3 regions of the Salinicoccus bachuensis genome follow, and region 3 is predicted to be linked to each of the others. Evidence: a T-box and tRNA genes for the amino acid it is inferred to sense, from the RefSeq annotation. Region 3 holds a T-box; the other regions hold tRNA genes.
The links. A T-box is a leader RNA that pairs with one kind of tRNA and senses whether it is charged. The one in region 3 lies ahead of RQP18_RS07485 (valine--tRNA ligase), so its partner is inferred to be a tRNA-Val.

Region 1 (3,370 bases), 1.2 Mb from region 3:
TGACGGGGAGCCGAAATCTAGTAGGCGAAGCTGTGGATTCACACTGCCAAGAAAAGCTGCTGGCGAATATATCACTGCCCGTACCGCAAACCGACACAGGTAGTTGGGAAGAGAATTCTAAGGTGAGCGAGCGAACTCTCGTTAAGGAACTCGGCAAAATGACCCCGTAACTTCGGGAGAAGGGGTGCTCATGGAGACATGAGCCGCAGTGAATAGGCCCAAGCGACTGTTTATCAAAAACACAGGTCTCTGCCAAACCGAAAGGTGACGTATAGGGGCTGACGCCTGCCCGGTGCTGGAAGGTTAAGAGGAGCGCTCAGCGTAAGCGAAGGTGCGAATCGAAGCCCCAGTAAACGGCGGCCGTAACTATAACGGTCCTAAGGTAGCGAAATTCCTTGTCAGGTAAGTTCTGACCCGCACGAAAGGCGTAACGATTTGGGCACTGTCTCAACGAGAGGCTCGGTGAAATCATAGTACCTGTGAAGATGCAGGTTACCCGCGACAGGACGGAAAGACCCCGTGGAGCTTTACTGTAGCCTGATATTGAATCTTGACCTCACCTGTACAGGATAGGTGGGAGCCGATGAAGTGTGGACGCCAGTCTACATGGAGGCACTGGTGGGATACCACCCTGGTGATGTTGAGATTCTAACCCGCGCCCGTGATCCGGGCGGGAGACAGTGTCAGGTGGACAGTTTGACTGGGGCGGTCGCCTCCCAAAGAGTAACGGAGGCGCTCAAAGGTTCCCTCAGAATGGTTGGAAATCATTCATAGAGTGTAAAGGTATAAGGGAGCTTGACTGCGAGACATACAGGTCGAGCAGGGTCGAAAGACGGACTTAGTGATCCGGTGGTTCCGCATGGAAGGGCCATCGCTCAACGGATAAAAGCTACCCCGGGGATAACAGGCTTATCTCCCCCAAGAGTTCACATCGACGGGGAGGTTTGGCACCTCGATGTCGGCTCATCGCATCCTGGGGCTGTAGTCGGTCCCAAGGGTTGGGCTGTTCGCCCATTAAAGCGGTACGCGAGCTGGGTTCAGAACGTCGTGAGACAGTTCGGTCCCTATCCGTCGTGGGCGTAGGAAATTTGAGAGGCGCTGTCCTTAGTACGAGAGGACCGGGATGGACATACCACTGGTGGACCAGTTGTCGTGCCAACGGCATCGCTGGGTAGCTATGTATGGCCGGGATAAGTGCTGAAAGCATCTAAGCATGAAGCCCCCCTCGAGATGAGATTTCCCCATTAGATCCCTCAGAGATGATGAGGTGGATAGGTTCGGCGTGTAAGTGTGGCGACACATTCAGCGGACGAATACTAATCGATCGATGACTTATTCAATTAATGAAAACCGTGTTGGTTTTCTGCGCAGCGCATTGTTTCTATCCGGTTTTGAATGTATATCATTCAACCTGAATATTGTCCGGTGGCACTGGCGGAGAGGCCCCACCTGTTCCCATGCCGAACACAGCAGTTAAGCTCTCCAGCGCCGATGGTAGTTGGACTGACGTCCCGTGAGAGTAGGACGCCGCCGGGCAATTCATTGTTTTATTCCACAGTAGCTCAGTGGTAGAGCTATCGGCTGTTAACCGATCGGTCGTAGGTTCGAATCCTACCTGTGGAGCCATTTTTTTGTTTAAATACATATATGCTGGCCCGTTGGTCAAGTGGTTAAGACACCGCCCTTTCACGGCGGTAACACGGGTTCGAATCCCGTACGGGTCATTTATTGGAGAATTAGCTCAGCTGGGAGAGCATCTGCCTTACAAGCAGAGGGTCGGCGGTTCGAACCCGTCATTCTCCACCACGGAGGGGTAGCGAAGTGGCTAAACGCGGCGGACTGTAAATCCGCTCCTTCGGGTTCGGCAGTTCGAATCTGCCCCCCTCCATTTTTAAAAGTATTGGGCTATCGCCAAGCGGTAAGGCAACGGTTTTTGGTACCGTCATGCGCAGGTTCGAATCCTGCTAGCCCAGCCATGAGCCATTAGCTCAGTTGGTAGAGCATCTGACTTTTAATCAGAGGGTCAGAGGTTCGAATCCTCTATGGCTCACTAATAAGGCATCTTCCTTTTGGAAGGTGCTTTTTTTGTTAATGCATAAAGCTCTTTTATTCGTATATTCATAAATATTTGCATAAAAATCCAAGGTTGTATACTATAGTATTTATGAGACTGAATGGAAATGGGGATCTTTATGAATCATAATGTACATATTATTGGTGCTGCAACTGCCTTTGGACAGCCTAGACTTGGAGTGGATTTTGGTCCGGATGCCCTGAGGTATGCTGGACTCATCCAGACGTTGAAGAAATTGGGCCTCTCTGTGACCGATAAGGGAAATATCAGAGGAAATTTCAAAGTCGAAGCAGGCCGCCATAGCATCAAGAATGATGATAATCTGTTGAACTATGATGCAGTAAAGGATTTCAATACTGTACTTGCCGGATCAGTGGATGCTTCCGTTTCAAATGGTCATTTCCCTCTGGTACTTGGCGGGGACCATTCCCTGTCCATCGGATCGCTTGCTGGCATCAGCAGGCACTACGACAATTTGGGAGTCATCTGGTATGATGCCCATGGAGATTTGAATGACAGCAGGACCTCTCCATCCGGAAACATTCATGGCATGCCGCTCGGCATATCATGCGGCCTCGGGGATGCTGCTCTGGTCAACCTCTATGACGAAGGCCCGAAAGTGAAGCCTGAAAATATTGTACTTGTAGGCATGCGCGACCTGGATGAGGGAGAAAAGGAATATATCCGTGATAATGGTATCCTGACCTTCACGATGACGGATATCAGATCCAAGGGGATCGACACTGTAATGAAGGAGGCACTGGACCACCTTGCTGGAAAGTGTGATGGCATCCACCTTTCACTTGATGTGGATGGTCTGGACCCGATGGAGACCCCTGGAACGGGAACGCCGGTCGAGGGCGGTCTATCGCTGTCCGAGACCCAGCTGGCGATGAGCATACTGAACCATTCCAACCAGATCACGTCAATGGACCTGGTCGAAGTGAATCCTCTTCTGGATGATAGGAATAAAACAGCTGAGAAAGCTGTGGAAATTGCCGCCTTTCTCTTCGGTAAAAAGCAGCTATAGACAAAAAGAACTGCATCTCTGATGGGATGCAGTTCTTTAATGCCTAGTCTTCTCCTATGGGCATGATCTGGACCTTGTAGTCCTTTGTATTTTTGGTTCCTTTTTTCACGGAGTTGTCCTTCACAAAATTCTTCAGTTCCTTTTTGAACTGCTTGAGATCGTCTTCCTTCATTCTCAAGTTATAGGACATGCTGTCCTTCTTCTTTTCATCAGGGCTGTATTTCAGGAGATCGATGTTGGGAACGACCTTTTTGGCCACAGGTTCG
Region 2 (3,370 bases), 1.0 Mb from region 3:
ATGTCCTGAAGCAGATTGCCAAGGAGGTCTATTCGGACCCAGAGCTTCTGAATAAAGGGGACGACAGCGGAGAAACGGTGCTGAAGGAACAGATCAGGCACTATCTGAATATCAACCGGGGCGTCACATGTTCCACCGATCAGATATTCATCGGCCCGTCGACGGAATTCCTGCTTGAGCAGGTGCTGTACCTGCTGAAATATCCTGAGATGACGATCGAAGATCCCGGTTATCCGGTCATCCGTAAAGTGCTCGATCGGCTCGACAGTGGCATGGACACGGCCCGGGTACTTGAAGATGGCATAGATATCGATCAGGTGGCGGACCTCGCCCATCCGGTCGTTCATGTCACCCCTTCCCATCAGTTTCCAAGCGGCGCCGTCATGTCCCTCCAGAAGCGCATCCAGCTGCTGAACCATGCAAGCAGCAATGGACACTATATCATCGAAGACGACTACGACAGCGAGTTTAGATATACAGGACGGCCCCTGCCTTCGTTGCAGGGACTCGATCAGAACGACCGCACCATCTATATGAGTACATTTTCAAAATCCCTCTACCCTTCCCTGAGGCTGTCCTGCATGGTACTGCCCGCATCACTTGCCGAACTTTATTATCAGAAGGCACTCTCATGCAACGTGCCCCGGCAGATGCAGCACATCGTCGCCCGTTTTATGGAACAGGGCTATCTGACACGCCACATCAACAGGATGCGCAAGGTCTACCGGAAGAAGATGGAAACCATTATCGCACGGGTCGCAGCGCATAGTGCTGTTGAAATTCACGGAGAGCATACAGGCATGCACTTCATCATCCGGGTGCCTGGCATGAACCTTGAAGAAGCTGCAGCAAACCATGGACTCGTCCACGGTAATGCCTATTCCTATGAGAAAAACCTTGAAGACACCGTCGTCGTGGGAATCGGGGAGAAGGAAACAGAGGAGATCATGGAGATTCTGGATCTTTTTCTTGAGGAGGTGGGTGTTTGAGGACAAAGAACGGCAAATTCCTATTCGTCCTCTGGCGTTTTGTGCACCGGGGGTGTGGCACACCCACACCCCATTCAGCGCAAAATAAAAAGACATGGATATTTCCATGTCTTTTGAGTGGGCCTAAGTGGACTCGAACCACCGACCTCACGCTTATCAGGCGTGCGCTCTAACCAGCTGAGCTATAGGCCCCTGTTATGTAATTGAAAATAAAAGTGGAGACTAGCGGGATCGAACCGCTGACCTCCTGCGTGCAAAGCAGGCGCTCTCCCAGCTGAGCTAAGCCCCCATCATGTAAATATAGAATATAAGAGTCGGGAAGACAGGATTCGAACCTGCGACCCCTTGGTCCCAAACCAAGTGCTCTACCAAGCTGAGCTACTTCCCGTCAGTTACTGACGCGCCCGAGAGGAGTCGAACCCCTAGCCTCTTGATCCGTAGTCAAACGCTCTATCCAATTGAGCTACGGGCGCATGAAACAAAAAAATAAAACGGCATGACCGCTTAAAAAATAATGGAGCGGAAGACGGGATTCGAACCCGCGACCCCCACCTTGGCAAGGTGATGTTCTACCACTGAACTACTTCCGCTTTATATTATGAAATTAAATATATGATGCGGGTGAAGGGACTCGAACCCCCACGCCGTTAAAGGCACTAGATCCTGATTCTAGCGCGTCTGCCAATTCCGCCACACCCGCATATATGAAATATAGAGGAGCGTATCCCCCGATTGGTTCCGTCATCCGTCAACTGGCTTCCGACTATTTGAAAATCAGATGGTGCCGGCCAGAGGAATCGAACCCCCAACCTACTGATTACAAGTCAGTTGCTCTGCCAATTGAGCTAGACCGGCTGAATCATTAAGTTTTAAATGGTGGAGAATGACGGGTTCGAACCGCCGACCCTCTGCTTGTAAGGCAGATGCTCTCCCAGCTGAGCTAATTCTCCTGAAAGATGCGTTGATTAATTGCGACTGTTTCATAATATACTATATACGCCGCCCAAGTCAACAAATACAAACATTTTAATAAGGAAATAATACACCCAAATGGAATTTTGGGCGTATTATTATATATTTACATTACTTTTGTCTCATGTAAGGGAACAGCAGTACGTCACGGATGGAAGCTGAATCTGTCAGCAGCATCACCAGACGGTCGATGCCGATGCCGAGTCCGCCTGTTGGCGGCATACCGTATTCAAGAGACTCGAGGAAGTCCTCGTCCATTTCGTGCGCTTCATCGTTGCCCGCTTCCTTTTCGGCAACCTGTGCTTCAAAACGCTGCCTTTGGTCAACCGGGTCATTGAGCTCTGTAAACGCATTCGCATGCTCCCGGCCGACGATGAACAGTTCGAAACGGTCTGTGAAGCGGGAATCTTTCGGGTTCTGCTTCGCCAGTGGTGAAATTTCAATCGGGTGGCCGTACACGAATGTCGGCTGGATGAGCGTCTCCTCGACTTTCTGCTCGAAGAATTCATTCAGGATGTGACCATACTTCATCGTATCCTGCACTTCGATGCCATGCTCTTTTGCCAGCTGATGTGCTTCCTCATCGGATTTCACTTCATAGAAGTCCACACCTGTCTGCTCCTTGATGGCATCCACGATGTGCACGCGTTTCCATCTTGGTGTCAGGTCGATCTGCTCCCCACCATATTCGACGACCATTGTCCCATTGACATGTTCGGCAATATGGGCGATCATCTCTTCTGTCAGATCCATGATGTCATGGAAGTCTGCGTAAGCTTCATACAATTCAATCATCGTGAATTCAGGGTTATGGCGGGTGGATACGCCTTCGTTTCTGAATACGCGGCCGATTTCATACACTTTCTCAAGTCCGCCGACGATGAGGCGTTTCAGATGGAGTTCGATCGCAATACGCATGAAGAGTTCCATATCGAGTGCATTATGATGCGTTACGAACGGACGTGCCTGCGCGCCGCCTGCGATGGTGTGCATCATCGGCGTTTCAACTTCAAGGAATCCACGCTGGTTCAGATAGTTGCGCATTTCCTGGATGATTCTGCTGCGTTTGATGAATGTATCTTTGGAGTCTTCACTTGTAATCAGGTCGAGATAGCGCTTGCGGTAGCGCTCCTCAACGTCCTTCAGACCATGATACTTGTCCGGCAGCGGGCGCAATGCTTTTGTGAGCAAAGTGAATTCCTGCGCTTTGACGGAGAGTTCCCCGGTGTTCGTCTTGAACATGACACCTTTGACTCCGACGATGTCCCCGAGATCTGCCTGCTTCCAGATATCGAATGCCGCTTCGCCCACCTGGTCTTTCCGCACGTAGATCTGGATCTGCCCCTTGATGTCCTGGATATGGGCGAAACCGGCTTTACCCTTGCCCCGCTTCGTCATCAGACGCCCTG
Region 3 (3,370 bases):
AGGAAGAGAGTACTGAAGAGGGATCATCCGATGATTCCGATGCTGAGGTCACCGAAGAGGAGCCGGGATCAGCCAATGATGAGGCAGAGACTTCCGAAGACAGCAGCACAAACTAATTCTGTCCATGACAACCCCGCAGCAGTGCAGACTGGGCGGGGTTGCATTATGCATGAATATTGTTTTGGATTCCGAAATAATTAATGGGAGGAGGTAGACGGGATGAAGTATCTGAATCTGCTGTTTCTGTTTCTTGCCGCACTCGTCCTGTCTGCGTTGCTGCAGTGGGTCGGGATGGTGCTGCCATGGCTTTTCGGTGCGATGATCGCAACCGTCCTGTTCTACAGGCTGGTGACGAGCCATTTCCATTATCCCAAATGGCTGGGCAATGTCGGACTGGTCATCATCGGTGCGGAAATCGGTTCTGCATTCACCCTGCAGACACTCCATGACATGGCTGACGATTACATAAACATCATACTTATTTCATTGCTCATCATCATTCTGAGCCTGCTTCTGGCAAGGTTTTTCATGAAGATGACCGGCTGTACCATGGAGACGGCCGTACTTTCCTCGGTGCCGGGCGCACTGTCACAGATGATCGTCATGGCGGAGGAGGAGAAGCGTGCGGATCTTCTGCTTGTCACGCTGACACAGATGTCGCGCATCGTACTTGTCGTCATCTTCGTACCGCTGATCGCGAGTTTTACCACGGACAGTGGGGCGGGGGCTTTGAATGAAACCGCCTCTCCGCTCCTGTCCGTCATGACACGGGACATGCTTTGGATCGTCGCTGCCATGCCTGTCGTGATCTTCATACTCGCAAAATTGAAATTCCCTGTGCCATTCATGATGGGGCCGATGCTCGCCGTGCTCGGCTGGAACATGGTGACGGATTACACATTCTCGGTCAACACCGAATTCATGTATGCAGCCCAGCTGTTCTTCGGCATAAGGATCGGCTTCCAGGTATCGACGCTCGTCACCCAGCTGAACAGCCGTCTGATCGCCTCCATGATCATACAGAATGTGCTGGTCATTGCAGGAACGATGGGGCTGGTGATGCTGTTCCTCCTGGTGACCGACCATAATTTCACCGATCTGTTCCTGAGTGCGGCGCCGGGCGGCATCGGGCAGATCATCATCGTTGCCGTTGACATGGGTGCCAACACCGCGATGATTTCCAGCTATCATATATTCAGGATCTTCTTCATCCTTCTGATCGTCGCCCCCTTCATAAACTACTTCCTGAGACGGAACAGGCGCCGGCGCCAGCATGCGGAGGATGGGACTTGACAGCACCGGGGTGTTGGAATACTATAAAATTAATGCAATAGATGAAGGCAGAAGAGTAGTGGTATACGGGTTACAGAGAGCATGTGGGTGCTGTGAACATGCCGAAGTATGCCATGAAAGTAGTCTGCAGAGATCAGTCCTGACCCCGAGTAGGGCCTGACGTGGGATGAGCGTTAATCATCTCGAGTGCAGCATTTCATGCTGAATCTAGGTGGTACCGCGGAGCTTCCGTCCTATAGTCATGGGACAGGAAGCTTTTTATTTTGTCTAAAGGAGAGAATGTTATGGAAATGTCCAAAAAGTACGATCCGAAAATGGTTGAAGAAGGTAAATATGAAAAATGGGTGGAGGCCGGCTATTTCAAGTCCGATGCGGCTTCCGACAAGCCCCCGTACTCCATCGTCATCCCGCCGCCGAATGTGACGGGCAAACTGCACCTCGGCCACGCGTGGGATACGACCCTGCAGGATATCATCACGCGCATGAAGCGGATGCAGGGCTATGAGGTCCTCTATCTTCCCGGCATGGACCATGCAGGCATTGCGACCCAGGCCAAGGTGGAAGCGCGTCTGCGCGAGCAGGGCATCACCCGCCAGGATCTCGGCAGGGAGAAGTTCATTGAACGGGCATGGGACTGGAAGGAGGAGTATGCCGATTTCATCCGCAGCCAGTGGAAAAAGCTCGGCCTCGGCCTCGATTATGACAAGGAGCGCTTTACGATGGACGAGGGTCTATCCAAGGCAGTGAGGAAAGTCTTCGTCGACATGTACAACAAGGGGCTGATCTACCGGGGCGAGTACATCATCAACTGGGATCCGGCGACTCAGACTGCACTGAGTGACATCGAAGTCATCCATAAGGAAGTCGAGGGGAACTTCTATCATGTAAGGTATCCGCTCCCGGATGGCAATCATCTTGAGATCGCCACGACACGACCGGAGACGATGCTCGGTGATACGGCGATCGTCGTCCATCCAGATGATGACCGCTACAGGGAATATATCGGCAAGACCGTGACACTGCCGATCATGGGACGCGAACTGCCGATCATTTCAGACCCGTATGTCGATATGGAATTCGGCACTGGTGTGATGAAGGTGACGCCGGCACATGACCCGAACGACTTTGTGATCGGTGAACGCCATGAGCTGAAGCGGATCAATGTCATGAATGAAGACGGTACGATGAACGACCTCGCCGGCAGATATGCAGGGATGGACCGTTTCGAGTGCCGTAAGGCACTGGTCAAGGATCTCGAGGACGAAGGCTATCTGATCAAAGTGGAGCCGCATGTCCATTCCGTCGGGCATTCCGAGCGCAGCGGGGCGGTCGTCGAGCCCTACCTGTCCACACAGTGGTTCGTCAAGATGGATAACCTTGCGAAGAAGAGCCTGGACAACCAGGATTCCGACAATGCAATCAACTTCGTGCCGGACCGTTTCGATGCAACCTTCCGCCGCTGGATGGAGGATATCCGCGACTGGTGCATCTCCCGCCAGCTCTGGTGGGGGCATCAGATTCCGGCCTGGTACCATAAGGAGTCAGGAGAGATGCATGTCGGCATGGAACCACCGGCGGATCCAGACAACTGGGTTCAGGACGAAGACGTGCTGGATACATGGTTCTCCAGTGCATTATGGCCGTTTTCTACAATGGGCTGGCCCGAGGAGACGGATGATCTGAAGAAGTTCTTCCCGACGAACGTACTTGTGACGGGTTACGACATCATCTTCTTCTGGGTCGCGAGAATGATCTTCTCCTCCCTCGAGCATACCGGCGAGAATCCATTCGATGATGTACTGCTCCATGGCCTGGTGAGGGATGAACAGAACCGCAAGATGTCGAAATCCCTCGGCAACGGTGTCGATCCGATGGATGTCATCGAAAAATACGGGGCGGATGCCCTGCGCTACTTCCTGTCCACGGGAACGACCCCGGGACATGACCTCAGATATTCCGATGAAAAAGTCGAATCCGTATGGAACTTCATCAACAAGATATGGAATGCATCCCGGTTCAGCCTGATGAATATCGGCGAGGACTTCGGTATGGACGACATCAACCTTGAAGGCGAAAA

Region 1: it has a tRNA-Val gene. The T-box ahead of RQP18_RS07485 (valine--tRNA ligase) is inferred to sense a tRNA for this amino acid. The anticodon was not compared.
Region 2: it has a tRNA-Val gene. The T-box ahead of RQP18_RS07485 (valine--tRNA ligase) is inferred to sense a tRNA for this amino acid. The anticodon was not compared.

What each region holds. Positions count from the first base shown of each region.
Region 1 covers NZ_CP138333.2:276,724-280,093, forward strand. Annotated here, with positions in the region: rRNA gene RQP18_RS01430 (23S ribosomal RNA) at 1-1,340, shown strand, start outside; rRNA gene rrf (5S ribosomal RNA) at 1,422-1,536, shown strand; tRNA gene RQP18_RS01440 (tRNA-Asn) at 1,552-1,626, shown strand; tRNA gene RQP18_RS01445 (tRNA-Glu) at 1,653-1,724, shown strand; tRNA gene RQP18_RS01450 (tRNA-Val) at 1,731-1,806, shown strand; tRNA gene RQP18_RS01455 (tRNA-Tyr) at 1,808-1,888, shown strand; tRNA gene RQP18_RS01460 (tRNA-Gln) at 1,902-1,976, shown strand; tRNA gene RQP18_RS01465 (tRNA-Lys) at 1,978-2,050, shown strand; gene rocF (arginase) at 2,193-3,104, shown strand; gene RQP18_RS01475 (ArsR/SmtB family transcription factor) at 3,148-3,370, opposite strand, start outside.
Region 2 covers NZ_CP138333.2:2,525,801-2,529,170, forward strand. Annotated here, with positions in the region: gene RQP18_RS12780 (PLP-dependent aminotransferase family protein) at 1-989, shown strand, start outside; tRNA gene RQP18_RS12785 (tRNA-Ile) at 1,108-1,181, opposite strand; tRNA gene RQP18_RS12790 (tRNA-Ala) at 1,206-1,278, opposite strand; tRNA gene RQP18_RS12795 (tRNA-Pro) at 1,304-1,377, opposite strand; tRNA gene RQP18_RS12800 (tRNA-Arg) at 1,389-1,462, opposite strand; tRNA gene RQP18_RS12805 (tRNA-Gly) at 1,505-1,579, opposite strand; tRNA gene RQP18_RS12810 (tRNA-Leu) at 1,606-1,689, opposite strand; tRNA gene RQP18_RS12815 (tRNA-Thr) at 1,769-1,844, opposite strand; tRNA gene RQP18_RS12820 (tRNA-Val) at 1,864-1,939, opposite strand; gene lysS (lysine--tRNA ligase) at 2,073-3,370, opposite strand, start outside.
Region 3 covers NZ_CP138333.2:1,491,398-1,494,767, reverse strand. Annotated here, with positions in the region: gene RQP18_RS07495 (cytochrome c) at 1-116, shown strand, start outside; gene RQP18_RS07490 (AbrB family transcriptional regulator) at 220-1,293, shown strand; T-box leader at 1,326-1,532, shown strand; gene RQP18_RS07485 (valine--tRNA ligase) at 1,578-3,370, shown strand, end outside.